Regions from separate parts of the Paenibacillus sp. FSL R5-0527 genome, predicted to be linked through region 2. Evidence: predicted binding sites of a transcription regulator. Region 2 holds the regulator's gene; the other holds the start of a gene.
What was found. The regulator CtsR, encoded in region 2, represses protease genes until heat stress. The targets are predictions, from matches to a motif close to ATGGTCAATAAAGGTCAAACA.

Region 1: a site for CtsR is predicted at 3,886-3,906, ahead of clpP (ATP-dependent Clp endopeptidase proteolytic subunit ClpP). Genes of this name have one in related genera too.

Annotation. Positions count from the first base shown of each region.
Region 1 is NZ_JBBOYI010000001.1:892,711-907,902, reverse strand. Features, by position in the region: gene NYE69_RS04160 (sugar-binding transcriptional regulator) at 1-247, opposite strand, end outside; gene NYE69_RS04155 (ABC transporter substrate-binding protein) at 432-1,760, shown strand; gene NYE69_RS04150 (extracellular solute-binding protein) at 1,841-3,175, shown strand; tRNA gene NYE69_RS04145 (tRNA-Arg) at 3,725-3,799, shown strand; gene clpP (ATP-dependent Clp endopeptidase proteolytic subunit ClpP) at 4,101-4,697, shown strand; gene ade (adenine deaminase) at 5,059-6,852, shown strand; gene uxaC (glucuronate isomerase) at 7,069-8,478, opposite strand; gene NYE69_RS04125 (ABC transporter substrate-binding protein) at 9,006-10,058, opposite strand; gene NYE69_RS04120 (ABC transporter permease) at 10,493-11,299, opposite strand; gene NYE69_RS04115 (ABC transporter permease) at 11,296-12,147, opposite strand; gene NYE69_RS04110 (ABC transporter ATP-binding protein) at 12,144-13,118, opposite strand; gene NYE69_RS04105 (FAD-dependent oxidoreductase) at 13,747-15,102, opposite strand; gene NYE69_RS04100 (carbohydrate ABC transporter permease) at 15,159-15,192, opposite strand, start outside.
Region 2 is NZ_JBBOYI010000001.1:7,039,683-7,054,874, forward strand. Features, by position in the region: gene gltX (glutamate--tRNA ligase) at 1-1,152, opposite strand, end outside; gene ispF (2-C-methyl-D-erythritol 2,4-cyclodiphosphate synthase) at 1,282-1,770, opposite strand; gene ispD (2-C-methyl-D-erythritol 4-phosphate cytidylyltransferase) at 2,146-2,886, opposite strand; gene NYE69_RS31920 (PIN/TRAM domain-containing protein) at 2,963-4,051, opposite strand; gene NYE69_RS31925 (DUF1573 domain-containing protein) at 4,259-4,654, shown strand; gene pssA (CDP-diacylglycerol--serine O-phosphatidyltransferase) at 4,992-5,720, opposite strand; gene disA (DNA integrity scanning diadenylate cyclase DisA) at 5,773-6,849, opposite strand; gene radA (DNA repair protein RadA) at 6,863-8,230, opposite strand; gene clpC (ATP-dependent protease ATP-binding subunit ClpC) at 8,478-10,922, opposite strand; gene NYE69_RS31950 (protein arginine kinase) at 10,955-12,013, opposite strand; gene NYE69_RS31955 (UvrB/UvrC motif-containing protein) at 12,026-12,550, opposite strand; gene NYE69_RS31960 (CtsR family transcriptional regulator) at 12,783-13,241, opposite strand; rRNA gene rrf (5S ribosomal RNA) at 14,021-14,137, opposite strand; rRNA gene NYE69_RS31970 (23S ribosomal RNA) at 14,270-15,192, opposite strand, start outside.

The DNA.
Region 1 (15,192 bases), 6.1 Mb from region 2:
CCTCAAGCAGAAGCCTGCCCGCATCGCTGATTCTCATGCCGATATTCTCGATTTCAATCAGGCCCTGAGCCTTCAGAAGATCCGTTTCGGCCCGCAACACACGCTCCGTCATATCCAGTGAAGTTGCCAAGGTTCTGCGGCCAATTACGTCAGATAACATGATCTGATGAAGTATGGTGTACCTTTTCTTGAGAATGTCCATGAGATCAGGCAGAAGCTGCTTCTGAATTTCCAAAAGGTTACGCATGATCTCCATTCCTGCAAGCTCCTTCTTCTCTCCATCTCCTTGGCCTTAAAATGTCCCGGGTTAACTTTTTAAGTCCCACCGTTATTTTAACCAATTTTTAACGTGGTTGCAAGCCTGACGTCCGTAGAATTCTCAAACTTTGGTATGGTTATACGGCGGTAAGTAAAGAAACCGTTTTATCGCTGTGCTTCTTGTCCATCCCATTTTAGTTTTGTCGGTAGGGTTGTCCAATAAACACCGCCCTAAGAATGAATTTAGACAACGCATGAGCCGGATTTTTTTAATTTACAGGTATTGCATTCGGATTTACTATAAAATAGTTAAAGTAATAGAATTTATTGGAAACGAGGTTCGGGAATTGCGCGGATTGCTGTTATTTTTCATGGCTTTAAATTTGGCGATTGTATCGGGTTGTGCCGGGGACACGTCTTCTCTTAAAGATAAAGAGGTTAGCTTTAGTTTAAATATCGGTTACTTCTCGCAAAAACATTTCGATGACAGATATGCCTCTCTATTGGCGCTGGAATATCCGAATTTGCACTATACCGTCGTTCCGACGAACGATCTCGTCAAAGGAAAAGTGACATTACAAGAATGGATGAAAAACAATAAAGTAGATTTGATTTATTTGTCTGGCGATGATTTTCGGGAAGCCGCTGAAAGCGGATTGCTCCAAAAGCTTGACGATGATGTTGCCCGAGATTCCTTTCCTTTGGATACGCTGATCCCCGGTGTCGTCGAGTTAACGAAACATTACGGCGACGGCGAACTGTACGGACTGCCTCCTTCCTTTTTCAGCAGCGCTATAGTTTACAACCAACAACTGTTTGATCAATACGGTGTGGAATATCCCGGCAACCAAATGTCTTGGAAGGATACGATTATGTTGGCCAATCGATTTCCGAAAGGCCTAACCTTACCCTATCCGTCTGCGGCCGATTGGTTGATTGATATAGGGAGAACCGAAAGCCTTCGGGCATACGACGAACATACGGACAGGCTCACTTTAGATAGTCCGTCATGGAGCAAAATTTTAAAATTGGTGAAGGAACCGTTAAAACGCGGAAATATCGCCATCAACGATATAAACCAAAACGCCTTCATTACAGAAAACTACGCGATGGCCGTGGTTAATTACGAAGATTTTAAAGTTGTAGAGCAGCAAGGCTCCGAAATCAAGTGGAAACTGGTCACCATGCCGGTCAGTCCAGGCTCTCCGGAAATCAGCCATCATATTTCGTTAGAGGGACTTTGGGCGATTCCCGCCAACTCGACGCAAACTGAGGCGGCCTGGGAGTTGATCCGATTTTTCTTGTCCGGCAAAGTGGCGGAGTGGGAATACCGTTCCGTATACGGGTTTTCTTCGCTGGCCGATTATATTTCATTAGGGAATGCCGACAAAAATATCGAATCCTTCTACATGCTGCAGCCCTCAAAAGAAGAAAATGCCGTTTCCGAGCAGGCGTATAACCTGATCAATGCCTACGTTGATCGCATGCTGTCCAGCGAGTAAATTTCTTGTGCGGGAAGGTCGGGAGTCGCCGGAACAAGCTTTCCTAGCCTGCACCCGTTTATAACAAAGGGGATCAGAACATGTATAAAATAACGCGTACATTTATAGGCTTGGCGCTTATAACCGTCTTATTGTCAAGCTGCCAAACGCGTCAGCCGGAGGAGCCTGTCGTCCTCAAAGTTGCTTATCCGTCCGCCAAGCAATTTTATGTTAACTTTGGCTATGCTTTTGAAAACAAATATCCCAATATCGATGTTCAAGTGATTCCAAGTGATCCGGTATCCGAAGAAACGGGTTGGAATCGTGGAGCTGATGTTATTTACATCAATGGTATGGAGCAATATAAGACGGCTATTGAAAAGGGGATATTAAAACCGATTTCTCCCCCATTCACCAATGGATCGGAATCCGGCGACCTTTCTCCGATTGTTACGTCACTTTTGGAAGCTGCGTCGGATAACGGCCAGTATTATGCTCTTCCGCCTACTTTTCATAGCGAGGCGCTTTATTATAACAAGAAGCTATTTGATGCTTATCATATCCCATACCCGCAAAACGGAATGACCTGGGAAGAGGTGTTTGCATTAGCCGAACGGTTCCCGACAGAAGATGATCAAGGAGAGTCCCTTTACGGAATACAAATGAACTATTATCGCAATGTTACCATGAACTTTATTTTAAAAGCCGGTCAAACGGAAAACCTGACTTATCTCGATCCAAAAACCATGAAAGTCACGATGAATACGGATAAATGGAAGTCCATCTGGAAAGCAGCGGTGAAAGCTTTTCGCGCCGGGGCGGTTTATGATCAGGGAGAAGAACCCGATTCGATGGAACACCCCAAGTTTTTAACTGAAAATGCCGCCATGACCGTTAGTTCCAATGCTTTTGCATATGATTTCGAGCCGTTCTCCCATTTTGAAGGAGCTACTTTGATCGATTGGGGAATGGTTACAGCTCCGGTGGACCCTTTGAATCCGGATTATATGAATTTCTACGAAATATTTGACTTTTTTGGCGTTTCTTCAAGCACAGAACACGCAGCCGAAGCGATGAAACTTGTTAAATTTATAGCCGGAGATCCGGTAAACAGCCAACTATTGGCCAAAAACCAGCCAAATTACGGGCTGCCTGCTGTAACCGAGTACGTGGAACCGGTTGGAGATCATGAATTGTCTCCTCTTTACACCCTTAAAGCAAATCCTAATTATGTAGACCTGTATACCCAAGTTGATGCCGAGATCCTCAACGCCTTTCAAGATGCTGCCCAAGTCGTATTGGACAAGCATCTGCAAAATGAAATAACCTTGGATGAGGCACTTGCCGAGGTGGAAGTGAAGGGACAAGAGGCTGTGGACACCGCATTTCTCACCCTTGAGCAAAAAAAGAAAAACAAACAAGGTGATATTCAATAATGCCGGACCACAATCACGACCACCCGTCAAAAACTTATTTAGGACAATAAAAAATCTGTTTACATTGAAAAGAGGATTTCCCTGCGCTTTAACACATTTCGAAATTCTTCTGCTCGAGAGATTCAGCAAATTCAAGCACTATCTATTAATGAGTATCAACTTTATACTTTATTTATCAAAGAAAGCAAATTGTTCATTCTTTGCTTTATCTTATTTTTGCTAATGGTATCACTCTTTATAGGGGTAGCAAATAAATTCAACTTACCCAACAAAATACTTGCACCCATTATAGTGCTATTTGTTGTTCTTGCCAGTTTAGGCATATTGAAAGCTACACTTCCCTTACTTTTAGTTTAATTACTGAATTAAGAAGTTAAATAAACCTGAATTTCGAAAGCGCATAAGGCACGGCAGTGATTATCCAAAAGCGGTTCAGCGCATAATAAGCCAGCGCTAGTCTGCTGCGAATTTTGCCCATGCTAATAAATACCACTTGCATTTCCTTTGACGATACCATATAATCAATTTTGCACGCTAAATTTGCAATTTGCGCCCGTGGTCCAATGGATATGACGTAGGCCTCCGGAGCCTGAGATCGAGGTTCGATTCCTCGCGGGCGCGCCATACTTAACTAACTGCCTAATAACCGAACGCTGAATTTCATCGCCTGAATGACTGTATCAATGACATTGGGCTTTTTTTATCCCCTGAGTTTGACTATCTTTGACTTTTGCGAATAAATTGTTTATGATGAGGTTATAATCGATCGTTTCCGTCAATTCTGATGATTGATCGAACCGATTTTAAAGCAATCTCATCCCAAGCGAGAAGCTGCCGTGCAAGCGATCCGGGTGAAGTGGCCCATACATACGCCGGAAGCCGGATAACTGCCTGCAGCCACTCCAAATTTAAGGAGGTTTTATCGGTGAGTTATATTCCTATGGTCGTTGAACAAAGCAACCGCGGCGAACGCGCCTACGACATTTATTCCAGACTGCTTAAGGACCGGATCATTTTCCTGGGCTCGCAAGTCAATGACGTCGTGGCCAACTCCATCATCGCTCAAATGCTGTTTCTGGATGCGGAAGATCCGACGAAGGACATCTCCCTCTACATCAACAGCCCCGGCGGATCGATTACCGCAGGCATGGCCATTTACGATACGATGCAGTTCATCAAAGCGGACGTCTCCACGATCTGCGTCGGCCTTGCCGCTTCCATGGGCGCGTTTCTGCTGAACGCCGGCGCTCCTGGCAAGCGCTACGCCCTGCCGAACAGCGAGATCATGATCCACCAGCCGCTCGGCGGCGCGGAAGGCCAGGCAACGGATATTGAAATCCGGGCCCGCCGCATCCTGAAGATGCGCGACAAGCTGAACCACATTCTCGCGGAACGCACCGGCCAACCGCTGGAACGGATCGAAAAAGACACCGACCGCGACTACTTCATGAGCGCTCTCGAAGCCAAAGAGTATGGCCTGGTCGACCAAGTCATCGAAAAAGTAAATCCGGCGAAAGCTTAAGGCCGAGCCTTAAAATGCGTGTCCAAAAAGTTCGGTTTTAAGCAACGAGAAGGTTGGATGAAGCTAGGGACGTAAGGAGCGGAGCGTACATTTTGGGTACGTGAGCACCTGAAATGTTTCCGCAGGAAACATGCTTCGTAAGCATATGCTTAGGCCCGGCTGAATTCAAGATTCGATGCCGAACTACTTCTTGATTCACTTCGTGATCAAAAGCGGACTTTTTGAACAACCTCTTAAAGGCAAGGGCTGCCCTGAACAGTCTCCACTGTTCTAAGGGCGGCCTTTTTTGTTATGATTAGGCGTAAGAACTGAAGAGTTTTAAGGCGCTATTTTAGCGAACAGTAAAGGAGTGAACCGGGGAATGAAACCTGCTGCAAGAAAAAAGCTGTACGAGGTAAGCCGGGTTTTGGCGGAAGTGGCCGTCGGGAAAAAGAAAGCCGATTTGGTCGTCAAAAACGGCACCTTAGTTAATGTTTACACCGGGGAGCTTCTGCCGCATACGGATGTCGCCGTGGCCCAAGGACGCATCGCTTACGTTGGGGACGCCGGGCATACGATCGGCGAGGAGACGGCCGTGATCGACGCCGTGGGACGTTACATCGCCCCGGGGTTGCTGGACGGCCATATGCATGTGGAAAGCACGATGCTGTCGGTGACCGAGTTTGCCAAGGCCGCTTTGGCCAAAGGGACGACCGGCGTCTTCATGGATCCGCACGAAATCGCCAACGTGTTCGGCGCCGAAGGCGTACGCTGGATGCATGAGGAAGGCCGGGGACTGCCGCTCAAGGTGTTCACCACGTTCCCGTCCTGCGTGCCGGCCACCGACCACTTGGAGGACGCCGGGGCGGCGCTGGAAGCCAAGGACATCGCCGAAGGCATGACCTGGGACGGTGTAGAGGGGCTGGGCGAAGTGATGAACTTCCCTGGCGTCGTTTACGGGGATGGCAAAATGAGCGGAGAGATAAGGGCGACGATGGAAGCGGGAAAAACGGTGACAGGCCATTTCCCTAGTGAGGATGAGCATATGCTGCAGGCTTACATCGCCTCCGGCGTCACCTCCGACCACGAGACGGTCACGCGGGAGCAGGGGCTGCTGAAGCTGCGCCTCGGCATGCATCTGATGATCCGCGAGGGCTCCGCCTGGCATGACGTCAAGGAAGTAATCAAGGTGGTGACCGAAGATCACGCGGATACGGCGAACATCATGCTGGTCACCGACGACGTGTACCCGCAGACGCTGATCGAGAAAGGCCACATGAACCATGTCGTGCGCCGCGCGATTGAGGAAGGCGTGGACCCGGTCACCGCGATTCAGATGAGCACGATCAACACGGCCCGTTATTTCAAGGTGGACGGCGACGTAGGCGGCATCGCTCCGGGAAAATGCGCCGACCTGCTGCTGATCGCCGATCTCAAGCGGATGGAGCCGTCCACCGTGATTGCGGACGGGACCGTCGTTTACGATAGCGGAGAGCTGCGCGTGCCTTTCCCGGCGTATCCGTATCCGGAGCGGGCGCGCAATTCGGTGCATTTGGCCCGCCCTTTGAAGCCGGGCGATTTCTTGCTGGCCAGCCAAAGCGGGCGGAGCGAGACGACCGTGCATGTCGTCGACGTGATCGAAAACAGCGCACGCACGCAAAAGGGCACCGCCCGCCTGAAGGTAGAGGGCGGGTTCATTCAGCCGGACCTGGCGCAGGACGTCCTCACGCTGGCCTGCCTCGACCGCCATTACGGCTCCGGCGATATTTCGCTGGCGTTTGCCCGCGGGTTTGGGCTGAAGCGAGGCGCCGTCGCCTCGACGGTGGCGCATGACAGCCACAACCTGCTCGTGATGGGCGCCAACACAGAGGACATGGCTTTTGCCGCGAACGAGCTGGCCAAGCTGGGCGGCGGCATGATCGCCGTGCAGGACGGTCAGGTGCTGGCCGCCGTACCGATGGCGATCGCCGGCCTGATGTCCGATCAGCCGCTGGCAACGGTGGCCGCGCAGGTCAAGCAGCTGGAGGCCGCCTGGCAGCAGCTCGGGTGCCCGCTGAACGCGCCGTTCATGACGTTTTCGCTGATCGCCCTGCCGGTCATTCCGGAGCTCCGCATTACTAACCGCGGGCTCGCGGACGTGAACGAGTTCCAGTTGATCCCGGTGGAGATCGTATAGAATAACGGCGGCAGAAGGACGAAAAAACTGCGGCATATTTACGGCAAGACGATAGCTGCATGTATACGGGCTATAAGGCCGGGTGCCGCCGAAATATTCGAATCATCGCTTAAAGCATAAAACCAGCCGGCTCAGAAAATCCCCCTGCCGGCTGGTTTTTTCGCGCAATGGCGATGTGTTTGATCGCTAACGGACATGAAGCGTCCATTCGTTCTTTTATTCCGGAAACGCAAAATACCGTTTGGCATTATTGTGGCAAATATCGGTCACCATGGTGCCGAGCAGCTCGAAATCCTTAGGCGCTTCGCCCCGCTCCACCCAGTCCCCGAGCACATCGCAGAGCAAACGGCGGAAGTACTCGTGCCGCGTGTAGGACAGGAAGCTGCGCGAATCGGTCAGCATGCCGATGAACTGCGCCAGCACGCCGAGATTGGCGAGCGTCTTCATTTGCTCGATCATCCCGTCCTTGTTGTCGTTGAACCACCAGGCGGTGCCGAACTGGATTTTACCCGGGACGCCGCCGCCTTGGAAGCAGCCCGTAATGCTGGCGAGCGCCGGATAGTCGTTTGGGTTCAGCGAGTACAAAATCGTCTTCGGCAGCGCCCCGTCACGTTCCAGTGCGTTCAGCAAGCCGGCCAGCGCGGCGGCGACGGGACCGTCATTGATCGCGTCGTAGCCGGTGTCCGGTCCGAGGCGTTTGAGCATCGCGCTGTTCGTGTTGCGCAGCGCATGGATGTGCAGCTGCATCGCCCAGCCCCGCTCGGCGTACTCCCTACCTAGGAAACGCATCGTGTAGGACTTATACTTCCGCTCCTCCGCCGGGGTGACGCTGCCTTTCTTGAGCGCCTTGTCGAAAATGGCCTCCACTTCCCGCAACGTCGTCTCCTGGTATTCCATCGTGTCCAGCGCATGGTCGGACACCCGGCCCCCAGCTTGATGGAAAAATTCGATCCGTTCCCGCAGAGCCTCCAGCAGCGCGCCATAACTGTCCACCGCTTTGCCCGCCGCCGCTTCCAGCTTGCTTAGCCAAGGTTTGAACGTATCGCGGTTGATCTCCAGAAATTTATCCGGCCGGAAGCTCGGCAGCACCTTCGAGTCGAAATCCTCCAGCTCTTTGATTTTGGAATGATATTCCAGCGAATCCGCCGGGTCGTCGGTGGTGCATATCACGGTCACCTTCGATTTCTTGATCAGATCCCGCGCGCCGAACCCCTCGCCCTGCAGCAGGGCATTGACCCGCTCCCAAATCGCCGGCGCCGTCCGTGCGTTCAGCAGCTCGTCGATGCCGAAAAACCGCTGCAGCTCCAGATGCGTCCAATGGTACAGCGGATTTCCGAGCAGCTGCGGCACCACTTTCGCCCATGCCAGGAACTTGTCGTAGTCGTCCGCCCCGCCGGTGATCAGTTCCTCGTCAACGCCGCAGGCGCGCATCACCCGCCACTTGTAATGGTCGCCGCCCAGCCAGGCCTCGGTAATGTTGCGGAATTTCTTGTTCTCGTAAATCTCCTGCGGGCTCAGATGGCAGTGATAGTCGATGATCGGCAGCTCCTTGGCATATTGATGATACAACTCCTTCGCCGTATCGCTGTTCAGCAAAAAATTTTTCCCCAGAAACGTTTTGGCCATTTCCCCGTGCTCCCTTCGTTTTTCAGCCTCATAGATTCCATAATATCAAATGCATGTTAACGTTAACATTACTAGTTGATTTAATTGTAACCGTTTTATCCCGAAACGCAAGAACAAACTCTCTTTAGACCGTTCAAACTGATTTGCCCCGCTATAAGAAAAACGCCTGACGGCGTCCTTTTTATTCTAGCTCTATTAATGGCTCTGACCTCTACTTTGGTGCGATTGGAGGCTCTTCTAAACTTTGGGCGATGCTCTAACGGACACACATGACCCTATTTCGCTCTAAAACCCGTTCATCCAGGCCGCTTTGAGGTAAATAAGTGCAGTTGTGTCCGTTACATTTTGCAAACCTCCGTTTTTCCTCAAATAACGGCGCTGGTGTCCCTTAGTCCCCATGCCCCTCCTCTCTCCCCTCTCTACCTGCGCATCGCCCTCTACAATGACCGGAATTTTAAAAAAACAGCGCCACGGTCCCCGCCTCGGGAAATCCATGACACTGTTCCTATCCGTTCCTGCGTCAACCGTTACTCGCGGCCGCTCTTCAATTCCGTCCAGTAGCGGTCGTAAACTTGCAGCTTGTCACCCACATCGCCGAGCCACTCGGTGCGGGACAGCTCATCATTGGTCAAATTGATCATTTTGTCGTTCATATATTCCTGGCTATGGAATTCCGCCGCTTTCGTGTTCGGGTCGCTGTAGCCGATCGCTTCGTAGTTTTTCGCGCTGACTTGCGGATCGAGCATGAAATTGATAAATTTCTCGGCCAGCTCCTTGTGCTTGGAATCCTTCGGAATCGCATAGTTGTCCGACCAGATCGTACCGCCTTCCTTCGGCACCACGTAAGCAACATCCGGATTATCCTTGGCGATATAGGAAGCGTCCCCGGACCATACCGTCGCAATCCAGCCTTCTTCCTGAATCATCTTTTGCTTGATATTGTCGGTGTCGAAGGCCAGCACGCTCGGCAGCAGCTTTTTCAACTCGTCGACAGCCGCGGTGATTTCCGTTTCATTGGTCGAGCTGTTGGAGTAACCGAGCTTTTTCAGCGCCATGCCGATGACTTCGCGGTTGTCGTCCAGCAGGATCACCTTGCCCGCGTATTCGGGTTTCCACAGGTCTTCCCAACTGTTGATTTCCTCTTTCACATACTTCTTATTGTAAGCGATCCCCGTTACGCCGGAAGTATACACGATCGAGTATTTATTCCCGGGGTCGTATGATGGATTTTTATAAGCGTCAGCTACGTTTGCGAAATTCGGAATATTGGCCATGTCCAGCGGAGCCAGCAGGTCCTGCTTGATCATCGTGGCCACCATGTAGTCGGAAGGCTGTATCAAGTCGTAACCGCCCCCGCCGGCTTTGATCTTGGCCAGCAGGTCCTCGTTGTTGGCGAACACGTCGTAATTGATTTTCACATTGTATTCCTTCTCGAATTGCGCCAGCACTTCCTCATCGAAGTTGTCCGCCCAGCTGTAAATGTTCAGCGTCTCCTTAGACGAGCCGCCGCCGCAACCGGCCAGCAGCCCCACCATCATCGTTACCGCCAGCAGCAAGCCGGCCCATTTCATTTTTTTCAATTCTCAGTCTCCTTTCCTCTTCTTTCATCATCTTATTGTTGCGTTGCATTCACTTTTGCCCAAGATTCCCCGAAAGAGCTTCCCGGAACGGATCTAACGGTTGCAGCAGCGGCTATTTGCCGAAAAAAGGCCTTTCCTAAATTCTAAAGGTTGCGAGCGCCGTTATTTGCCTAAATCCAAGCAAAAATTACCGATTTTCGGCGCAATAAGCTCCATGGCAACCGTTACAAATTGAAATCACCGTTTTTGGAACAAATAGCGCTTGTGGCAACCGTTAGAAGTGTTGTGGCTAGACAAATGGATCTTGTGAGATTAGATTTGACACAACAGTATTGGCCTAACTGACGTTCTCCACGGCCGCTATTATGCTCCGATCAAGGTGTTTTGCCCAGATTCATAAGCAATCGCGCACTTGTTTAAGTCTGTCAAAAAACCTAAAACGGCAGCACCGACTGCTTTTTTTGCCCCTTGCCACGGTTTAGCACAAATTGAGCGAGGAAGATCAGCGTTACCGTGACCAGGATCAAAATCGTACATAGCGCGTTAATTTCCGGGGAAATACCCCGTTTCACCTGACCGTAGATATAAATCGGCAATGTTGTCGAATTCGGTCCGCTGACAAAAAAGCTAACCATAAAGTCGTCCAGCGACAGCGTAAAAGCGATTAACGCTCCGGAGATGATGCCCGGCAAAATCTGCGGCAGGGTCACGTGGCGGAACGTCTGCCAGGTCCCGGCGCCCAAATCCTGCGCGGCTTCCTCCAGCTGGCTGCCCATGCCGGACAGCCGGGTCGAGACGACGACGTAAACATATGACAAGCTGAACGTGATGTGTGCGATCATAATCGTTAGTTTGCCCAGCGGCATATGAAGCTGAGTAAACAGCACCAGCAAGGACAAACCCATAATAATATCCGGGACGATAATCGGCATATACAACAGCCCGCCCATACCGGCCTTGGTCCTTCTGCCGACCTTGCGCATGGCCAGCGCGGCCAAAGTGCCCAGCACAGTGGAAACGATCGTGGAAACGACCGCTACGGTCAAGCTGTTGCTAAGCGCCTCCATCACATGCCGGTTGTCGAACAAGGACACGTACCACTCGAACGTAAACCCGCTCCAGTCCGCAGCCAGCCTCGAGCTGTTAAACGAATAGGCGACGATAAAAGCGATCGGCACATAAATGAAAATCATCATGATCAGGGCATGGATGCCCAGCAGCGGATGGCTTTTCGTTTTCATGAGCGCACCTCCCGCGCGGTTTGGTACCTTGAGGTCATCGCCCGGTTGAACAGTCCGATCAGGATCAGCGAGGTGATGACGAAGATCACCGACAGCGCCGAGCCGAACGGCCAGTTACGCGCCCCCAGAAACTGGCTCTGAATGATATTGCTGATCATGGCCGACTTCGCGCCGCCTAAAATGTCCGTGACGACGAACATGCCGGTCGTCGAAACATAAACCAGCACCGCTCCGGTCATAATCCCCGATTTCGTCTGCGGCAGCGTAATATGCCAGAACGCCCGCCAACGCGAAGCGCCCAAATCGCTGGCGGCCTCAAGCAGCTTTTTGTCCATCTGCTCCAGGGCGACATAGATCGGCAGTACCATAAACGGAATAAACGTGTATACCATGCCGAGCAGCACCGCGCCCCGCGTATATAGCATCTGCAGCGGTTCGGCAATCAAACCGAAGTCCAGCAGCAGTTCATTGACAACCCCTTGGGTGCGAAGCAGCAGCACCCAGGCGTAGGTGCGGATCAGGAAATTGATCCAAAAAGGCACCGTAATCAGCACCAGCCCCCAGGTTTGCATGCGCGGCCCGGCGTTCGCAATATAATAAGCCAGCGGATAGCTGAGCAGCAGGCAGAAAACGGTCGTCAGCACGGACAAAACGATCGTATCCCAATAAATCCCCAAATAAAGCGGATCAAAAAACATGGCGTAGGCGTCGAATTTGAAGTCCAGCACCACATTGCCCAAACTGTCGCGGCCCATGAAGGAAATGCCCACGACGATCAGCATCGGAACCACCAGAAACAGGCTCAGCCACAGCAGAACCGGGAGCAGGCTCAGGCTTGATTTTTTCATGGCCCGATGATCACCTCGTCCTCCGGCTTCCAATCCACCCCAACTTGCTCACCGATTTGATAAGGATGGTCATCCGCCGCATCCAGCACGATCGAAACGGTCATCGGCTCGTTATCGAGCTGGACGATCAATTTATGAACGCTCCCCAAATAAAGCACATCCTGCACTTCGCCGGTACTTTTCGCGTTGCCGATGCCGCTGCCGGAGGTGACCCGAAGCTTCTCCGGCCGCACCGCGAACAGCCGCCCGTCCAGCGAAAAGATATTGTTCTCGCCGACAAAGGTGGCGGCGAACAGCGTTGCCGGGGTAGCGTAAATTTCCCGCGGCGTGCCGATTTGCTCCACCCGGCCGCTGTTCATGATGACGATCCGGTCGGACATCATCATCGCTTCCTCCTGATCGTGCGTTACATACACGAACGTGATGCCCAGGCTGCGCTGCAACTGTTTCAGCTCGGCTTGCAGGCTTTTGCGCAGCTGCAGATCGAGCGCTCCGAGCGGCTCGTCCAGCAGCAAAACGCGGGGCTTGTTGGCGATCGCCCGGGCGATGGCCACCCGCTGCTGCTGCCCGCCGGACAGCTGATGCGGATAACGCTTGACAAGTGCGGTCAACTGCGTCATCTCCACCGCCTCTTGAATGCGTTCCTTCTGCTGCTTTGCCGGCATTTTTTTCATTTTCAAACCAAATGCGATATTTTCCTCTACCGTCATATGCGGGAACAAGGCGTAATGCTGGAACACAAGGTTCAAATCCCGGCGGTTGGGAGGCAGATTCGTCAGATCGGTCCCATCCAGCAGAATTTTTCCCGACGTCGGCTGTTCAAATCCCGCTATCATGCGCAAAATCGTCGTCTTGCCGCAGCCGCTCGGGCCCAGCAAGGTCAGGAATTCCCCTTCCTTTATGGTGAGCGATAGCGGATGCACGACAACCTGACCCGCAAAGTGTTTTTCCACCGCAGCCAGTTCAATCATCGATGCATCAACTCCTTTAGTAGTTCTGTCATGGGAAAACGCCCCACGGCGCGCTCCCACAGGAAGTAAAACCGCGTTTAGCGGCGTTTTTCTTATGATAAAAAGACGCGGCAACTTCGAAGCATACACTTACATTTATCTTAAGAAAAAAAAGCCATATCCATTGGTATGGCTTTAGCAGGTTCAGCGATTCATTTTTTGCATATTCACTATACCTTGTTTTGGCGCGGGTTACAACACTTTTCTGGGGATTTTACACAGAGGAGAAGATAGGAAGCCAATGAACATATTGATTTAGCTTGTTGAAATACTCAGGGAGAAATATAAGGGTAAAAAATGGTGCTATTTCGGCGAAATTACCCACTGCGAGCGAAATAGAGGACATTAATGTCGTTATTTTTCCGAATCGTAGTGAATTAGCCGCTTTTTGCACGATCCATTGGAAAATAAGAACAAAAAATTCCGCTAATGGTCAGATCAGGCTCCAACCCGAAAAATAGGGCCATAAAGTGCCGCTATTTTCCGGTGAAAGGTCCCAGACGGGGCCTCGGGCCGCCTGATTTTTTGCATCCAGCCTCCCGCGAATCCGCCTATGGTATAAGAAGGGGGCGGCAGCCCCCGTCCCCCTTCACACAATAGCCCCTTGCGCCTGCAGCAACTCCCGGAGCAGCGCTGCATCCACTTCCGCCGCGGCGATCCCCGCTTTGCAAGCTAGAGCCGCCGCCGTACCCGCCGCTTCTCCCGTAGCCATGCAGCTGGGCGTCAAGCGCGTGGTCGCCAGCGCTTCATGCGTGGTGGAAATGCAGCGTCCCGCCGCAAGCAGATTCACCGGCCCTCGGGCCACCAGGCAGCGGTAAGGAATGCTGTAGGAGCCGTCATTTTCGATGGTAGCCGCCATGACCCCTTTGCCTGACGGATCATGGAGGTCAACCGGATAGCCGCTCTTCGCAATGCCGTCTTCAAAATGCCGTCCCGCCACCACATCCTCCATCGTTAACCGGTACAAACCGTCGATCCGGCGCGACTCTCGGATTCCGATCTGGGGCGCGACCGAAGAAATGGAAGCCTCGGCGAACCCAGGCACCCGCGCTTGCAAAAATTCCGCCATCATCAGCACCTGCCTGCGCCCTTCCTCCTCCGCCAAAGTAAGTTCCTCGACATCGGTCGCGCTTAAGCCTTGAACCCGCGTGCAGTTGATCAGCACCTCGTCCTTCTCCGGCCCGATGAAAAACAGGACCTGATCGCGGTTGATCGGCACCCCGCCAGCCTTCCATTCCTTATAAAAACCGGAAACCCCCGTGAGCGGAATACTTCCCATCTCCAGCTCGGCAAACGGCGTCTTGTGGTAAAAATTTTCGCGATCGGCCAGCATCGCCTTCCGAATCGCCTCCACGTCAACGCCCCGCATCCGGAACTTCATCGTCATCGGCTGCGCCAGCCCGTCGCCCTCGCGCCCCTGCAGCGTCGGCGCTCCCGCCAAATAGGCGACGTCCGCGTCTCCGGACGCGTCGACGAACATCGCACCGCTCACCTTGATCCGCCCCGATTTTCCGGTAAGGGTCACGGACCGGATGTATTCGCCCTCTCGCTGCACCTCGTCGACAAAACTGTGCGAGACGAGCTTCACCCCCGCTTCGCGCAGCATATCAACGGCCAGCACCTTATATATCTCTGGATGGTACGGCGTCAACGTGTGCACGAAGCCAACGGTATCGCGCAGATGGCCGGGCGAGCCGCCGCGCTCCATCAGGCGTTCCACAATCTCCTGGGCGATGCCGCCGATGACCCGTTCCCCACGCTGCGTGTGGAAGGTCATCCAAGGATAAACCCCGGCGGCCGTAGACATCCCGCCGACGAACCCGTACCGTTCGATCAGGATGACGCTGGCCCCCTGCCTGCCGGCAGCGATGGCGGCGGCAATCCCCGCCGGTCCCGCACCGGTAACCACCACGTCCGCTTCCATGATCCGTGTCCTGGTGTGCATTTTTCTTGCTCCTCTCTGTGCTCTTTCCTTAAGTAAACGGAACTACTCTTCCCCCACTATTCCTTCAGTCCCGTCATCGACACCCCTTCG
Region 2 (15,192 bases):
CGACAACGCCACGATATCGGAAGCCGCCGTCATCTGCTCCTGGTACAACGCGACCAGCGCTTTGGTCCAAGCCTCCTGCTCGGCTGTCAGCTCCGCCGGCAGCCGGCCGGCCTTCTGCAGATGCGGAATAGCCAGGCGGGCGATCCGCTCGGGATCGGCGTTTTTAATGTAATGGTTGTTGAGATGAGCCAGCTTGTTCGTGTCGAAAACCGCCGGGCTGCGGGACAAACGGCCCGCGTCAAAGATCGAAATCAGCTCTTCCTTGGTGAAGAACTCCTCTTCGCCTTCCGGTGACCAGCCCAGCAGGGCGATAAAGTTAAACAGCGCCTCCGGCAAATAACCGAGCTGATCGTATTGCTCAATAAACTGAATGACCGATTCGTCGCGCTTGCTCAGCTTTTTGTGATTCTCGCCGACGATCAGCGTCATATGCCCGAATACCGGCGGCTCCCAGCCAAATGCGTCGTAAATCATCAGCTGGCGCGGCGTGTTGGACACGTGGTCCTCCCCGCGCAGCACGTGGCTGATCTTCATCAGATGGTCGTCCAGCACGACAGCAAAGTTGTAGGTCGGGATGCCGTCTTTTTTCACGATGACGAAATCCCCGCTGATGTCCGACTCGAACGAAATCGTGCCTTTGACCAAATCGTCAAACGCGAAGGTGCGCCCTTCCGGAACGCGGAAACGGATGCTGTACGGCCGTCCTTCCGTATCGTAGGCAGCGTGCTGCTCCGGCGTCAGATGGCGGCATTTCCCGGAATAACGCGGCGTTTCGCCCCGCGCCATCTGCTGTTCGCGCTCTTTTTCCAGTTCATCTTCCGTACAATAGCAGCGGTAAGCCAGTCCCCGGTCAAGCAGGTACTGCACATGCGGACGGTACAGATCAAGCCGCTCCGTCTGACGGTATGGCCCGTATTCCCCGCCGACATCGACGCTTTCGTCCCAATCCATACCAAGCCACTTCAGGTAGGTCAGCTGGTTTTCTTCGCCGCCGGCCACGTTCCGTTTCACGTCGGTATCTTCAATCCGAATAATGAATTTCCCGCCGTGATGTCTGGCAAACAAATAATTAAACAACGCCGTTCTGGCGTTTCCGATATGTAAATGACCCGTCGGACTCGGCGCGTAACGCACGCGAACCTCTGTCATCACAATCCCCTCCCTATAAATACACGATGTATACGATTATAAACAGTCACGCTCAAAAACTCTATAAAAGGTTGTTCAAAAAGTCATCTTTTTATCGCGAAAACACGTATTATATATCGAAACTCAATAATCTTAAAATGATACCGCGTCGGAGACAAGAGAAACGATGCATTGGGCGGCAATCCCTTCGCCCCGGCCGGTAAAGCCGAGCTGCTCCGTCGTCGTGGCTTTCACGTTGACCCGCTGCGGGTCGGACCCGACCGCCCGGGCGATAATTTCCGCCATTTGCGGAATGTACGGCGCCATTTTAGGCTTCTGGGCAATGATGGTGGCGTCCAGGTTCCCCAGCCGGTATCCTTTCTCCACGGCCATTTCCCAGACGCGTTCGAGCAGCTTGACGCTGTCCGCGTCCTTATAAGCCGGGTCGGTATCGGGGAAATGGCGTCCGATGTCCCCAAGCCCCAGCGCCCCCAAAATCGCGTCGCTTACCGCATGCAGCAGCACGTCGGCGTCCGAATGTCCAAGCAGCCCTTTTTCATACGGAATCGTTACTCCGCCGATGATGCACGGCCTGCCCTCCACGAGCTGATGCACGTCAAAACCTTGTCCCACAATAAACATGTGTGAATCCCTCTCCCTGCGAATTTTTACAAAACACATCTAGCGACGCACTAACGTTCGCTAAAAATCTGACCAGCTGCGTTTCTAGCTACAAAATTTTCTAACGGTTGCCACAGCCGCTATTTGTCCCAAAAACATTGTTTTCAAGTTCTAACGGATGCCATGCCGCTTATTTCGCCTAAACCTGGCTTTTTTGCCCCGAATTAAGGCTGATAACGGCACTGACAACCGTTAAAATATAAAAAAGGCCTTTTTTCGCAAAATAGCGGCTGCTGCAACCGTTAGAATTCCGCCGCCTCCGGAGCCCCATCGATAACCTGTACTTCTGCCGGAAAATCCCGAAAGTATTGTGACTACAACAAGTCTATTGCTCCTTCACTCCCGGGTGTTCCCTCCTTCCGGGCGCTCCCTCACTTCCGGGCGCCCCTTCCCGCGGATAAACTCCGCATAGTCCAGGTCTTCCGGCGTCGTAATCTTGATATTGCTGTACGCGCCTTCAACGAGCTTGACCGGAAGGCCAAGCCGCTCCACCAGCATCGAGTCATCGGTGCCCGTGAAGCCCTCCCGCTCGGCCCGTTCATGCGCGGCCAGCAGATCGTCCCGGCGAAAAGCCTGCGGCGTCTGAATCGCCCATAACACGCGGCGGTCCAGCGTAGACGCGACCCAGCCCCGGCCGTCGGCCTGCTTGATCGTATCCTTCACCGGAACGGCCAGTACGGACGCTCCATGCTCGATGGCCGCCTCGCAGCAGGCGCTGATTTGTTCCCGCGTAACAAAAGGGCGGACGCCGTCATGCACCAGCACCCATGGCGCGCTGATATGCAGCAGCCCCTGGTATACCGATTGCTGACGCTCGGCGCCGCCCGGAATTACTTGCACTTGTTTGGTCATGCCGAATTCGGCAATCCAGGACCGGCAGCGGTCCACATCCTGCCCGCCGGTGACGAGCACCATTTCGGCGATCTCGGGATGGCGGTCGAACGCCTCGAGGGTATGGATGAAGATCGGCTTGTCCTCAAGCATCAAGTACTGCTTGCTTTCGCGCATTCCCATCCGGCTTCCCCGTCCCGCCGCCACCACCACCGCTCCGAAAATTCCTTTTTGCCCAGCCGCCATCGTTATCTGCCTCACCTTAGCCCAGAATAAAACGCGGGGGGCCCGCCCCCGGCGCTTTTATTCCCATCATACCGAATTACTGGGCTTTTTCCAACAGTTTTGGCTTGGCAAAAATCATCCGCCCCGCCGAAGTCTGCAGCACGCTGGTCACCAGAACCTCCGTAATCATCCCGATGTAATCGCGTCCGCCTTCAACAACGATCATCGTGCCGTCGTCCAAATAAGCCACGCCCTGTCCATGCTCCTTGCCGTCCTTGATGACTTGTACCATAATTTCCTCGCCCGGCAGCACGACCGGTTTCACGGCATTGGCAAGATCGTTGATATTCAGCACCGACACGCCCTGCAGCTCGCATACCTTGTTAAGGTTAAAGTCATTGGTGACGACTTTGCCCTGCAGCACCTTGGCCAATTTGACCAGCTTGCTGTCAACCTCGGAGATCTCTTCAAAATCCCCTTCATAAATCATGACTTTAACGTCCAGCTCTTTTTGGATTTTGTTCAAAATGTCCAGGCCGCGGCGCCCCCGGTTGCGTTTGAGCAAATCCGAGGAGTCGGCGATATGCTGCAGTTCCTCCAGCACAAATTCGGGAATCACGATCGTCCCCTCAATGAATCCGGTTTTGCAAATATCCGCGATTCTCCCGTCGATAATCACGCTCGTGTCCAAAATTTTATGTTCTTTAGACCCGTGTTCATCCTCGGGGACGGTGCCTCCCCATTTTCCCGATTTCCAGAATGATGACAATTCTTCCTTCTTGGCAAGTCCAACGCAAAGCCCCATGTACCCAAACAGCGCCGATACGGCGAACCGGGCGAAGCTCTCCAGAGATCCGAGCCAGGTCGCAAGCGGATAGACCATTAAAGAAAGAAGAAGTCCCGCAGTCAATCCGGTCGCGCCGGCCGCCATGTCATTCATCGGAATCCGGGTCAACGCGGCGATCCACGCTTTAATTCTCGCGGATACGACATCTGCAGCCAGCGAAAACAGGAACATGAACAGCGCGGCTCCGGCAGCCGCCATGATCAGGTTCACCGCCAAAGGGCTCATGCCATCGGACCAGGAACGAACCGGTTCCGGCATCACGCCCAGCAATCCGCCCTCGGTGTACCCGAACCATGCGCCGCACAGGCCGGCTGCGATCCGTAAGTATTTTTTCAGCACGTCTATCTTCACCTCCTGAATAACTATCTTCGTTATCCAGTATGATCCAAATTTTGGAGACGTAATCGGTGGAGAATAACTTTTTTTAGGAAACGGCAAACGGCCGATATGAAGGAGAAGGCCCATCGCTACGGGATTTCTGGTTGATAAGTGGGGAAAATGTGGCATATAATGAATTCAATTCATAAATATTGAGGTGGATGGATAATGAGCGCACCAAGCCTTCAGTCTTTTCAAGAACAAGTTTCCGAACTGTTGCTCCGTCACCGCAGTTTGCTGGATGTTTTGTCGAAAATGGGACAAACCAACGCGGCCGCCGTCCGTTCCGTGACCAAGTCCGTCACCGAATGCGGCTGCATCGAGCTGCATGCCACCAAGCAGGATTTCGAGCCGGGCATGGATTTGCAGCACGCGAAAGAGACGATTGCCAAGCATGTTCATGGCGAGTTATGCGAAAACTGCAAAGACGCCATTATCAATGAGCTCGGACGCAACCTTTTCTATATGTCCGCCCTTTGCAATTTGCTCGGGATTCAAATGGACGAGATCGTCGAGCGGGAATCCCAGAAATGCGCCACGTTGGGACTTTTCAATTTATCGTAAGGGACTGCTGGTGAAACGGAGGCGCTTAACAATCCACGAAACGCAAAAGTGCAGGCCATTTTCGCCTAAGTGCCCCTGAATCGGCTCGTCAAATGCAAATGTGCAGTTCATTTCCGGTTAAAAGTCACTTTTTCTTCAAATTACCGATATTCAGATGTACTTTTGCATTTCAATCGCCCAAAAACGGAGATTTGCGATAAATGAACTGTACTTTTGTATTTGGTCACAGAGAGGGTTTCTCATGCCGTAAAGTCAACCGCAGCATCGCTTATCATACTTATACTTAAAAAGGCATCGATCCTTCCGTCCGGCGGAGATCCATGCCTTTTTTCGCATATCAGCGTTTCGGCCGATACAATTCTTCCGTTTCGTTTTCGTCTCTTCGTTTACGGCGGAGCACCCTGCCGATATTTTGCCGCAGACCATAGGCGGCGTACAGCAGCAGCGGAATGAAAATCAGCTTGGAAAGCTGATCCGGAAAAGCCACGGCGAGCACAACGGCGGCGATGACGACGATGGGCGTATATACGACCGCTTTTTTCGGCAGGCCGATTTTTTTGAAATTCGGATACCTGACGGTGCTGACCATCAAATAAGACAACAAAACCATGGCCGCTGCGCAATAAACCGCCGAGATATCTTTATTAAACAATGACAGGGTGGCCGCCACACCGCCCGCCGCCGGGATCGGCAATCCGACAAAATATCCCGGAGCTCCCTTTTGCACGTTGAACCTTGCTAATCTCAAAGCTCCGCACATCGGGAAAAGAGCCGTCACCACCCACGCCAAACCGGGCTGAAGTTCCGGAAAAGAGACCAAATACATTATCAGTGCAGGAGCGACACCGAATGAAATAATGTCCGATAAGGAATCGAGCTCTTTGCCGAATTCACTTTGGGCATTCAGCGCCCGCGCGACCCGTCCGTCCAATCCGTCGAGCAGCATGGCGACGATCACCATAATGGCCGCTAAGCTGTAACGTCCTTCCAGCGCCATTATGATCGCCAGCATTCCGAGCAGCATGTTCCCCAAGGTGAACATGTTCGGAATCGATTTCGTAAACATTTCTTTCACCTCGAAAGATATTCCCGAACAACATCCGCAGATGATAGGGGAATTAAATTTGTCTGTCAATGAATACCTGTTCCTGAAGGCGTTTCAGCCCTTCCTTGATCGCCCGTGCCCGAACTTCGCCGATCCCGTCCACCTCGTCGAGCTCCTCGATGCTGGCCATCATGACGTTCGGCAGCTGATGGAACCGCTCCACCAAATTGTGAATGATCACGTTCGGCAGACGCGGGATTTTATTCAGCACCCGGTAGCCGCGCGGAGAAATAAGTTCCTCGGACGTCGCCATCGCTGCGGGATAACCGAGCAGCCGGGTAATGTGATTGTCATCAAGCAGTTCGTCATCAGTCGACCGCTTGAGGCCCAAAATAATCTCGCGAATCGCCTCGTCGCTGTCTTCTTTGGCGTAGTCTTTATACAACAGCCAAGCTTCTTCCTCCATATTGCTGACGAGCTCCTCCATCTGCATGCTGATCAGGCGCCCCTCCGTCCCGAGCTCGTTAATGTACCGCTTGATCTCCATCTTGATGCGGATCACCATCTCCACCCGCTGAATCACGTTCACCACTTCGGGCAATGAGACCAGCTCCTCAAATTCGGAGGCGGTTAAATTGGTCAAAGCCTGATTGAGCACCGCTCTGTATTTTTCCAGCGTTTGAATCGCCTGATTCGCTTTGGTCAAAATAACGCCGATTTCCTTAAGCGCGTACCGGATGTTTCCCTGGTACAGCGTAATGATGTTGCGGCGCTGGGAGATGGAAACGACAAGCTTGCCGGTCTGTTTGGCCACCCGTTCGGCGGTGCGGTGACGTATCCCCGTTTCCGCGGAGGAGATGGAGGAATCCGGGATCAGCTGCGTGTTCGCGTACAGAATCCGCTTTAAATCTTCGCTGAGGATAATCGCCCCGTCCATTTTAGCGAGCTCATAGAGATAGTTCGGTGAAAAGTCGCAGTTGATGGAGAAGCCCCCCTCCACGACCTCCATCACCTCCGGGCTGTAGCCGACGACGATCAGCCCCCCGGTTTTGGCCCGGAGCACGTTTTCGAGCCCGTCGCGAAAGGCCGTCCCCGGAGCGACTAGCCTCAGCAATTCATTCATTTTTTCCGTTTGGGTAGTTTCTTTCATCATTCAATGCCCCCTAATCTAACGCAACAGCTAGCGCATCTGCAACGGTATTTACGCCAATCAACTCGATTCCTTGCGGTCCTTTCCATCCTTTCATGCTCTTCTCCGGCAAAATCACCCGCTTAAAGCCCAGTTTGGCCGCTTCCTTGACCCGCTGCTCGGCCCGGGACACCGCCCTTACCTCGCCGGTCAAGCCCACCTCTCCGAAAATGACGTCGTACGGCTTGGTCGGTATATCGCGGAAGCTGGACGCCACGCTGACGGCGATCGCCAGGTCCACCGCCGGTTCATCCAGCTTGGCGCCGCCGGCCAGATTGACGTAGGCGTCCTGATTTTGCAGGAACATGCCCATTCTTTTTTCGAGCACGGCTAGAATCAGGTTCATGCGCTGATGATCCACGCCGGTCGCCATCCTGCGCGGGGAGGGAAAATGCGTGGCCGCAATTAAGGCCTGCAGTTCCACCAGCATCGGCCGCGTTCCCTCCATGCTGGCCACGACCGTGGAGCCGGCCACCCCAAGCGGCCGTTCCGACAGGAACAGCTCCGACGGGTTGGCGACCTCGGTCAGGCCGGATTCATTCATCTCGAAAATGCCGATTTCGTTGGTCGAGCCAAAACGGTTTTTGACCGCCCGCAGCAGGCGGTAAGAGTGATGCCGTTCCCCCTCAAAATAAAGCACGCAGTCGACCATATGCTCAAGCAGCCGCGGGCCGGCGATCGCGCCTTCCTTGGTCACGTGTCCGACCAGCACGGTGGCGATTCCCTGCCCTTTGGCGATGCGCATGAACCGGGCCGTGCATTCCCGCACCTGCGATACGCTGCCCGGCGCGCTGGTCACTTCCGGCAGGTACACCGTCTGAATCGAGTCGATGACGAGAAAATCCGGCGCAACGCCTTCGATCGCCTCTTCGATGCCGTCCATGCTGCTTTCGCACAAAACGAACAGTTCGGGAGAAAGCGCCCCGAGACGCTCCGCCCGCAGTTTGGTCTGGCGTACGGATTCCTCCCCCGAGATATACAATACTTTAAGCCCGGACCGGGCCAATTCATGAGACGTTTGCAGCAGCAGCGTCGATTTGCCGATTCCGGGGTCTCCGCCGACGAGCACCAGCGACCCGGGGACAACTCCCCCGCCAAGCACCCGGTTCAGCTCACCGATTCCCGTTTGAATCCGGGGTTCCTTGCCGCTCTCTATATTTATGATCGAAAGCGGCTTTTCTTTCGCATGAAATAACCCGGAATTCAGCCCTTGCGTTTTGACGGTTTTCACCGTTTCCTCCACCATTGAGTTCCACGCGCCGCACCCCGGGCACTTGCCGTACCATTTGGGCGATTCGTAGCCGCATTCGCCGCAAAAAAACTTTGTTTTTACTTTAACCATTTATCTCTCCTTCTCATCGACGCAAAATATGACAAATCTTGCAAATCCGGTTCCGCTGATGTATATTCAAATTTTACCATTCTTTGAGAATTCACGTAAAGTTTTTAAAGCCTTTGCAAAAAAAGAAACTGGATGAAAAAAAGCAGCTCCAAAGCACCGTTTGGAAGCTGCCTTTCATATATTTCATCGGCTTAAACATGGTTCTTTTTTAGGCCATACGCAAAAGTCAAGGACTTTTTAGCCTGATTTACGCATTTTTGACAAAAGTTCCTGTGCGCTCTACGGTCAATTCGCCGTTCTGTTCGTCGATCGTCAGCGAATCGCCTTTCTTGACATTGCCAGTTAGGAGCTCTTCGGACAGGCGGTCCTCGATGTGCTTCTGGATCGCCCGGCGCAGCGGCCGCGCCCCGTAAGCGGGATCGTAGCCCTCTTTGGCCAGGAACGCCTTCGCTTTATCGGTCAGCGTAAAGTCAACGTCATATTCACGGAGCCGCTTGCGCAGCTCGTCGGACATAAGCGAGACGATTTGACCGATATGCTCTTGCTCCAGCGAGTGGAACACGATGATCTCGTCGATCCGGTTCAGGAACTCCGGACGGAAGCTCTTCTTCAGCTCTTCCATCACTTTGCCCTTCATGTTGTCGTAATCCGCTCCCGCATCCTGCACCGCCGTGAATCCGAGGCGCGTATTGCGCTTGATCGCTTCAGCGCCCACGTTCGAAGTCAGAATGATCAGCGTGTTGCGGAAGTCGACGACCCGGCCTTTGGAGTCGGTCAACCGGCCGTCCTCCAGCACCTGCAGCAGGATGTTGAACACTTCCGGATGGGCTTTCTCGATTTCATCGAGCAACACGACGGAATACGGTTTGCGGCGCACCTTCTCGGTCAGCTGGCCGCCTTCTTCATAGCCGACGTATCCCGGAGGCGCTCCGACGAGGCGGGCGGTCGAATGTTTCTCCATGTACTCCGACATATCGATGCGGATGACCGCATTTTCGTCGCCGAACATCGCTTCGGCCAGTGCCCGGGCCAGCTCGGTTTTACCGACGCCTGTCGGACCAAGGAAGATAAACGAACCCATCGGCCGTTTCGGGTCCTTCAGGCCTGCGCGAGCCCGGCGGATCGCCCGGCTCACGGCTTTCACCGCTTCATCCTGGCCGATCACCCGTTCATGCAGAATGCTCTCCATATTGAGCAGGCGTTCCGTTTCTTCTTCCTTCAGCTTGTTCACGGGGATTCCCGTCCAGCTGGCGACAACCTGGGCGATATCTTCCGGCGTCACTTCGGAATCGGTGCGGCCTTGTTTTTCTTTCCATTGGTTTTTCGTCAGCTCAAGCTCTTCGCGGATCTTCTGTTCGGTATCACGAAGCGCCGCCGCTTTTTCGAATTCCTGGCTTTGTACGGCCGCGTCCTTCTCCTTGCGGATGTCCTCGAGCCGGCTTTCCAACTGCTTCAGATTCGGCGGTACCGTATAGGTGTTGAGCCTTACTCTGGACCCGGCTTCATCGATGAGATCGATCGCTTTGTCCGGCAGGAAGCGATCCTGGATATAGCGGTCGGACAGCTTAACGGCTTGATCAATCGCTTCATCGGTGATTTTCACGCGGTGATGCGCTTCATAGCGGTCGCGCAGCCCGTGCAGAATTTGGATCGCTTCTTCCACCGACGGCTGGTCGACCGTAATCGGTTGGAAGCGCCGTTCCAGCGCGGCGTCTTTTTCGATGTACTTGCGGTACTCATCGAGCGTCGTCGCCCCGATGCACTGCAGTTCGCCGCGGGCCAGCGCCGGCTTCAGGATGTTCGAAGCGTCGATCGCGCCTTCCGCGCCGCCGGCCCCGATCAACGTATGCAGCTCGTCGATGAACAGGATAATGTTGCCGGCCTGGCGGATTTCGTCCATGATTTTTTTCAGGCGGTCTTCAAATTCGCCGCGATATTTGGTTCCCGCTACGACGGAGCCCATATCGAGCGTCATGACGCGTTTGTCGCGTAGCGTTTCGGGAATTTCGTTGTTGATGATTTTTTGCGCCAAGCCTTCGGCGATCGCCGTTTTACCGACCCCCGGCTCCCCGATCAGGACCGGGTTGTTTTTCGTCCGGCGGCTGAGCACCTGAATAACCCGTTCAATTTCCTTGCTGCGGCCGATGACCGGATCAAGGTTGCCTTCCTTGGCGGAGGCCGTCAAATCGCGGGCCAAGCTGTCCAGGGTTGGCGTATTGACATTGGCCGGCGCGCCGTGATGGCTGGAGACGGCTTCGCTGCTGCCGAGCAATTGCAGCACTTGCTGGCGCGCCTTATTCAGGCTGATGCCAAGGTTGTTCAGTACGCGCGCGGCGACACCTTCGCCTTCACGAATCAACCCGAGCAAAATATGCTCCGTGCCGACGTAAGTATGGCCCAGCTTGCGCGCTTCGTCCATCGACAGTTCGATTACTTTTTTGGCGCGCGGCGTATAGGCGATATTGGTGGGCTGCTCTTGTCCGCGGCCGATTAAGGTTTCAACTTCGTCCTGGATTTTCTCCAGGCCAAGTCCGAGCCCGATCAAAGCCTTGGCGGCAATGCCTTCGCCTTCGCGAATGAGGCCAAGCAGCACGTGCTCTGTGCCGATATTGTTATGTCCAAGCCTTACGGCTTCTTCCTGAGCTAAGGCCAGCACCTTCTGGGCGCGTTCCGTAAATCTTCCAAACATCATCTTCTCCTACACCTCCATAGTTAATTTACCCTTTATTTCCCCATTCGTTCACGAATGAGTTTGGCGCGGTACATATCCCTTTCTCCCGGGGACATGCTCCCGCTGAATTTCTTTTGCAAAAAACCAGGCTGCGTGAGCACGTTTAATTCGTTCAGCACCTCCGTGGGTACCGAATCGATCAGTCCGAGATCCACGCCGAGCCGGACGTCGGACAGCCGCTGCGCGGCTTCTTTGGAATCGATGATGGCGGCGTGCGACAATATCCCGTAGGAGCGCATCACCCGGTCCACCATCCGAAGCCGAGATTCCCCGATCAGCTTCTCTCTGGCCGTTTTCTCATGCTGAATGATCTGCAGGACAACCCCGTATAAATTTTCTATAATCTCCGCTTCGCTTTGTCCTAGTGTAATCTGATTTGAGATTTGAAACAAGTTCCCCGTCGCTTCGCTGCCTTCCCCGTAGATGCCGCGCACCGTCAATCCCACCTGCGACACCGCCGACAAAATCCGGCTGATCTGCTGCGTTAGTACCAATGCCGGAAGGTGCATCATCACCGAAGCCCGCAGGCCGGTGCCGACATTCGTCGGGCAGCTGGTTAAGTAACCGCGGCGATCGTCAAAAGCGTAATCGACATGAGCTTCAAAAATATCGTCGATCGCCGTCGCTTTCTCCCAAGCCTCCTGCACCTGGAATCCCGGATACAAACATTGGATTCGCAGGTGGTCTTCTTCGTTCACCATAATGCTGAGACTTTCGTCTTCACTGATGAACACCGCCCCGTTTCTGGCTTCGTTCGCCAGGTTGGGGCTGATCAGGTGCTTTTCCACCAACACCCGTTTGTCAAGCTCGTCGAGGTCCGCAAGCAGGACCGGATGAAGCTTGCCGTAGGACTTCAAGCGCTCGTCGGACAGCACGGTCTGCAGCTGCTTCAGCACCTCTTCCGACTGCTGGTTGGTGGCCAGCATCGGGAAAGGCTGGTGCTGGAGGTTGCGGGCGATCCGCACCCGGCTGCTGATGACGATGTCCGACTGTTTGCCCTCCCGTCTCATCCACTCGCTTAGCGGCTGTTCTGTAAAACGGAGTTTTGACACCCTGCATCCCTCCTACTCTGCGGAAATATTCTTCTCAAGCTCGCGGATCTGGTCCCGCAGCGCTGCGGCTTCTTCGAATTCTTCCTGAAGGATCCGATACTGCAGCTCGCGTCGAAGATCGTCGAGCTTGCGTTTGACTTGAATGTGGCCGCCGGTCCGCTTCGGCACCTTCCCGACATGGACCGTGTTGCCGTGAACTCTCTTGAAGAGCGGGTCCAGGCGGTCGTTAAAATATTTGTAACAAGAGCTGCAGCCGAAACGGCCGATTTTGCTGAACTGGGAGTAGGTCATGCCGCATTCTTCACAGCGTACGCTTTCGGGACTTTTGGTTCCGGAAATCTGGCCTTTGCTTGACGGGCTCAAATCCAGGAAACCCGACAGCAAGTTGTGGATCGAAAAACCGCCCGAGGTCCCCGGAAGCATCTCCCCTTTTTCACGGGCACAGGCCTCGCAAATGTGAAACTCCGTCTTTTCCCCGTTCACGATTTTGGTGAAATGCAGGGTTGCCGGGCGCTTGCCGCATTCTTGACATTGCATAGGTGTCCCTCCTTTATGGGATAGACTGCTTAAAAAGGTAGTTCAAAAAGTCCGCTTTTGATCACGAAGTGAATTCAAGAAGTAACTCGGCATCGAATCTTGAATTCAGCCGGGCCCTCCGGTGCTCACGTACCCAAAACGTACGCTCCGCTCCTCGGTCCCTGGCTTCATCCAACCTTCTCGGTGCTGAAAACCGAACTTTTTGAACATGCACTTAAACCTAACGCTGCCCCTAACTCAACAAAGCAATCAGCATCGCTTTCATTAGTTTTGCCCGAATCTGGTCGCGGTACGGCAATTTGATCGCCAGGACGTCACGGGAGATGGCGGAACGCATCAGCGCCGCTTCCCGGCGGCTTAAGAACCGGGCTTCTTCCAGTTGATAAATGAGCCCTTCGGCCGCGGTCTGCCCGATCTCGTCCCCGATCGTTTGCTGCAGGTGGGTGTGCAGCGAGGTTGGACCCGGCAGCTCAATCCGCCGAATCCGCACGTAACCGCCGCCGCCGCGCTTGCTTTCGACAAGGTACCCTTTCTCCAGCGTGAACCGTGTGCTGATCACGTAATTGATCTGCGACGGCACGCAGGAAAACTGGTCGGCAAGATCGTTACGCTGAATTTCTATCGTTCCTTCAGGACTTTCATGCAAAATACTCTTGAGATATTTTTCAATGATATCTGAGATATTACGCATTCACTCATCCTCCATTGTTCCAAACGTGAAGCTCCTAAAAACTCATGCTGTACTGTTCTACCGGCTATCAGCAGCATATGCCGCCACCGGGCTTCTGTTGACTTTGACTTTCTTTGACTTTATTCTCATTATACCATATTTTGATCATTTGCCAAGAGGGTTTCCCCAATCAATTTCAGTGTGATCGACCAGGGGCGAAAATATTCGTGCTCCAGGGGCATCAAAAAAGCGAAAAACGCAGCATCCGGCCCGTTGGACTTGCTTAATCGGTTTTTCGACATTTTAGCGGAACAAGCTTGGCCCCTTCTGACCTGTAACGTACTCAAATGACATTAAACGTCATTACCCGGGGATTTCCCGCTAATACTGCAACAAACTCTAGTCTGACAGATACATTTCCGACCACGAAACAATTCTAACGGTTGCCACAACCGCTATTTATTCCAAAAACGTTGATTTCAAACTGTAACGGATGCCACGTCGCTTATTTCACTGAAACCCGGCTGATTTTGCTTAGATTCAGGCAGATAAGGGCGCTCATAACCGCTAGAATTTCGAAAAGGCCCTTTTTCGTAAAATAGCCGCTACTGCAACCGTTAGAGTTCCGATGGGCAATAGGTGGGCAACAGTATTGATTCGAAAAGCTGGGTTTTTAAATAATGTCGGAAATATCCGCTCGGAGTCTGCTGTATAACGTAGTACCCATCCATCTCATCCCGCAGCGGCATTCCGACAATGCAAAAAAACACCGCCGATCACTCGGCGGTGCTCTTCTTCATGCTTGGCGGCGTCCTACTCTCCCAGGACCCTTCGGTCCAAGTACCATCGGCGCTGGAGGGCTTAACGGTCGTGTTCGGGATGGGTACGCGTGGAACCCCTCCGCCATCGCCACCAAACGATTCAAGGTTAATCCTTGAAAACTGGATACGAAACTTGATTTGCGTGTTAGCCCCTATTCAGTTCCCGGGGTCCCCGAAAAGTAATCGGAATTACCTTCGAAGCCTCGCGTCACTTTTTGGGGTATCATTTTGGATAAGCCCTCGACCGATTAGTACCTGTCAGCTCCATGCATTGCTGCACTTCCACCTCAGGCCTATCAACCTCGTCGTCTTCAAGGGGTCTTACTAATTGGGAAATCTCATCTTGAGGGGGGCTTCACGCTTAGATGCTTTCAGCGCTTATCCCGTCCGCACTTAGCTACCCAGCTGTGCTCCTGGCGGAACAACTGGTACACCAGCGGTGCGTCCATCCCGGTCCTCTCGTACTAAGGACAGCTCCTCTCAAATTTCCTGCGCCCACGACAGATAGGGACCGAACTGTCTCACGACGTTCTGAACCCAGCTCGCGTACCGCTTTAATGGGCGAACAGCCCAACCCTTGGGACCTACTTCAGCCCCAGGATGCGATGAGCCGACATCGAGGTGCCAAACCTCCCCGTCGATGTGGACTCTTGGGGGAGATAAGCCTGTTATCCCCAGGGTAGCTTTTATCCGTTGAGCGATGGCCCTTCCATGCGGTACCACCGGATCACTAAGCCCGACTTTCGTCCCTGCTCGACTTGTCAGTCTCGCAGTCAAGCTCCCTTTTGCCTTTGCACTCTGCGAATGATTTCCAACCATTCTGAGGGAACCTTGGGGCGCCTCCGTTACTCTTTAGGAGGCGACCGCCCCAGTCAAACTGCCCGCCTGACACGGTCCCCGTACCGGCTTACGGTACTGGGTTAGAACTCCGATACGATCAGGGTGGTATCCCAACGTCGCCTCCATGGAAGCTTGCGCTCCCACTTCCTAGGCTCCCACCTATCCTGTACAAATCGTATCAAAGTCCAATATCAAGCTGCAGTAAAGCTCCATGGGGTCTTTCCGTCTTGTCGCGGGTAACCTGCATCTTCACAGGTATTAAAATTTCACCGGATCTCTCGTTGAGACAGCGCCCAAGTCGTTACGCCATT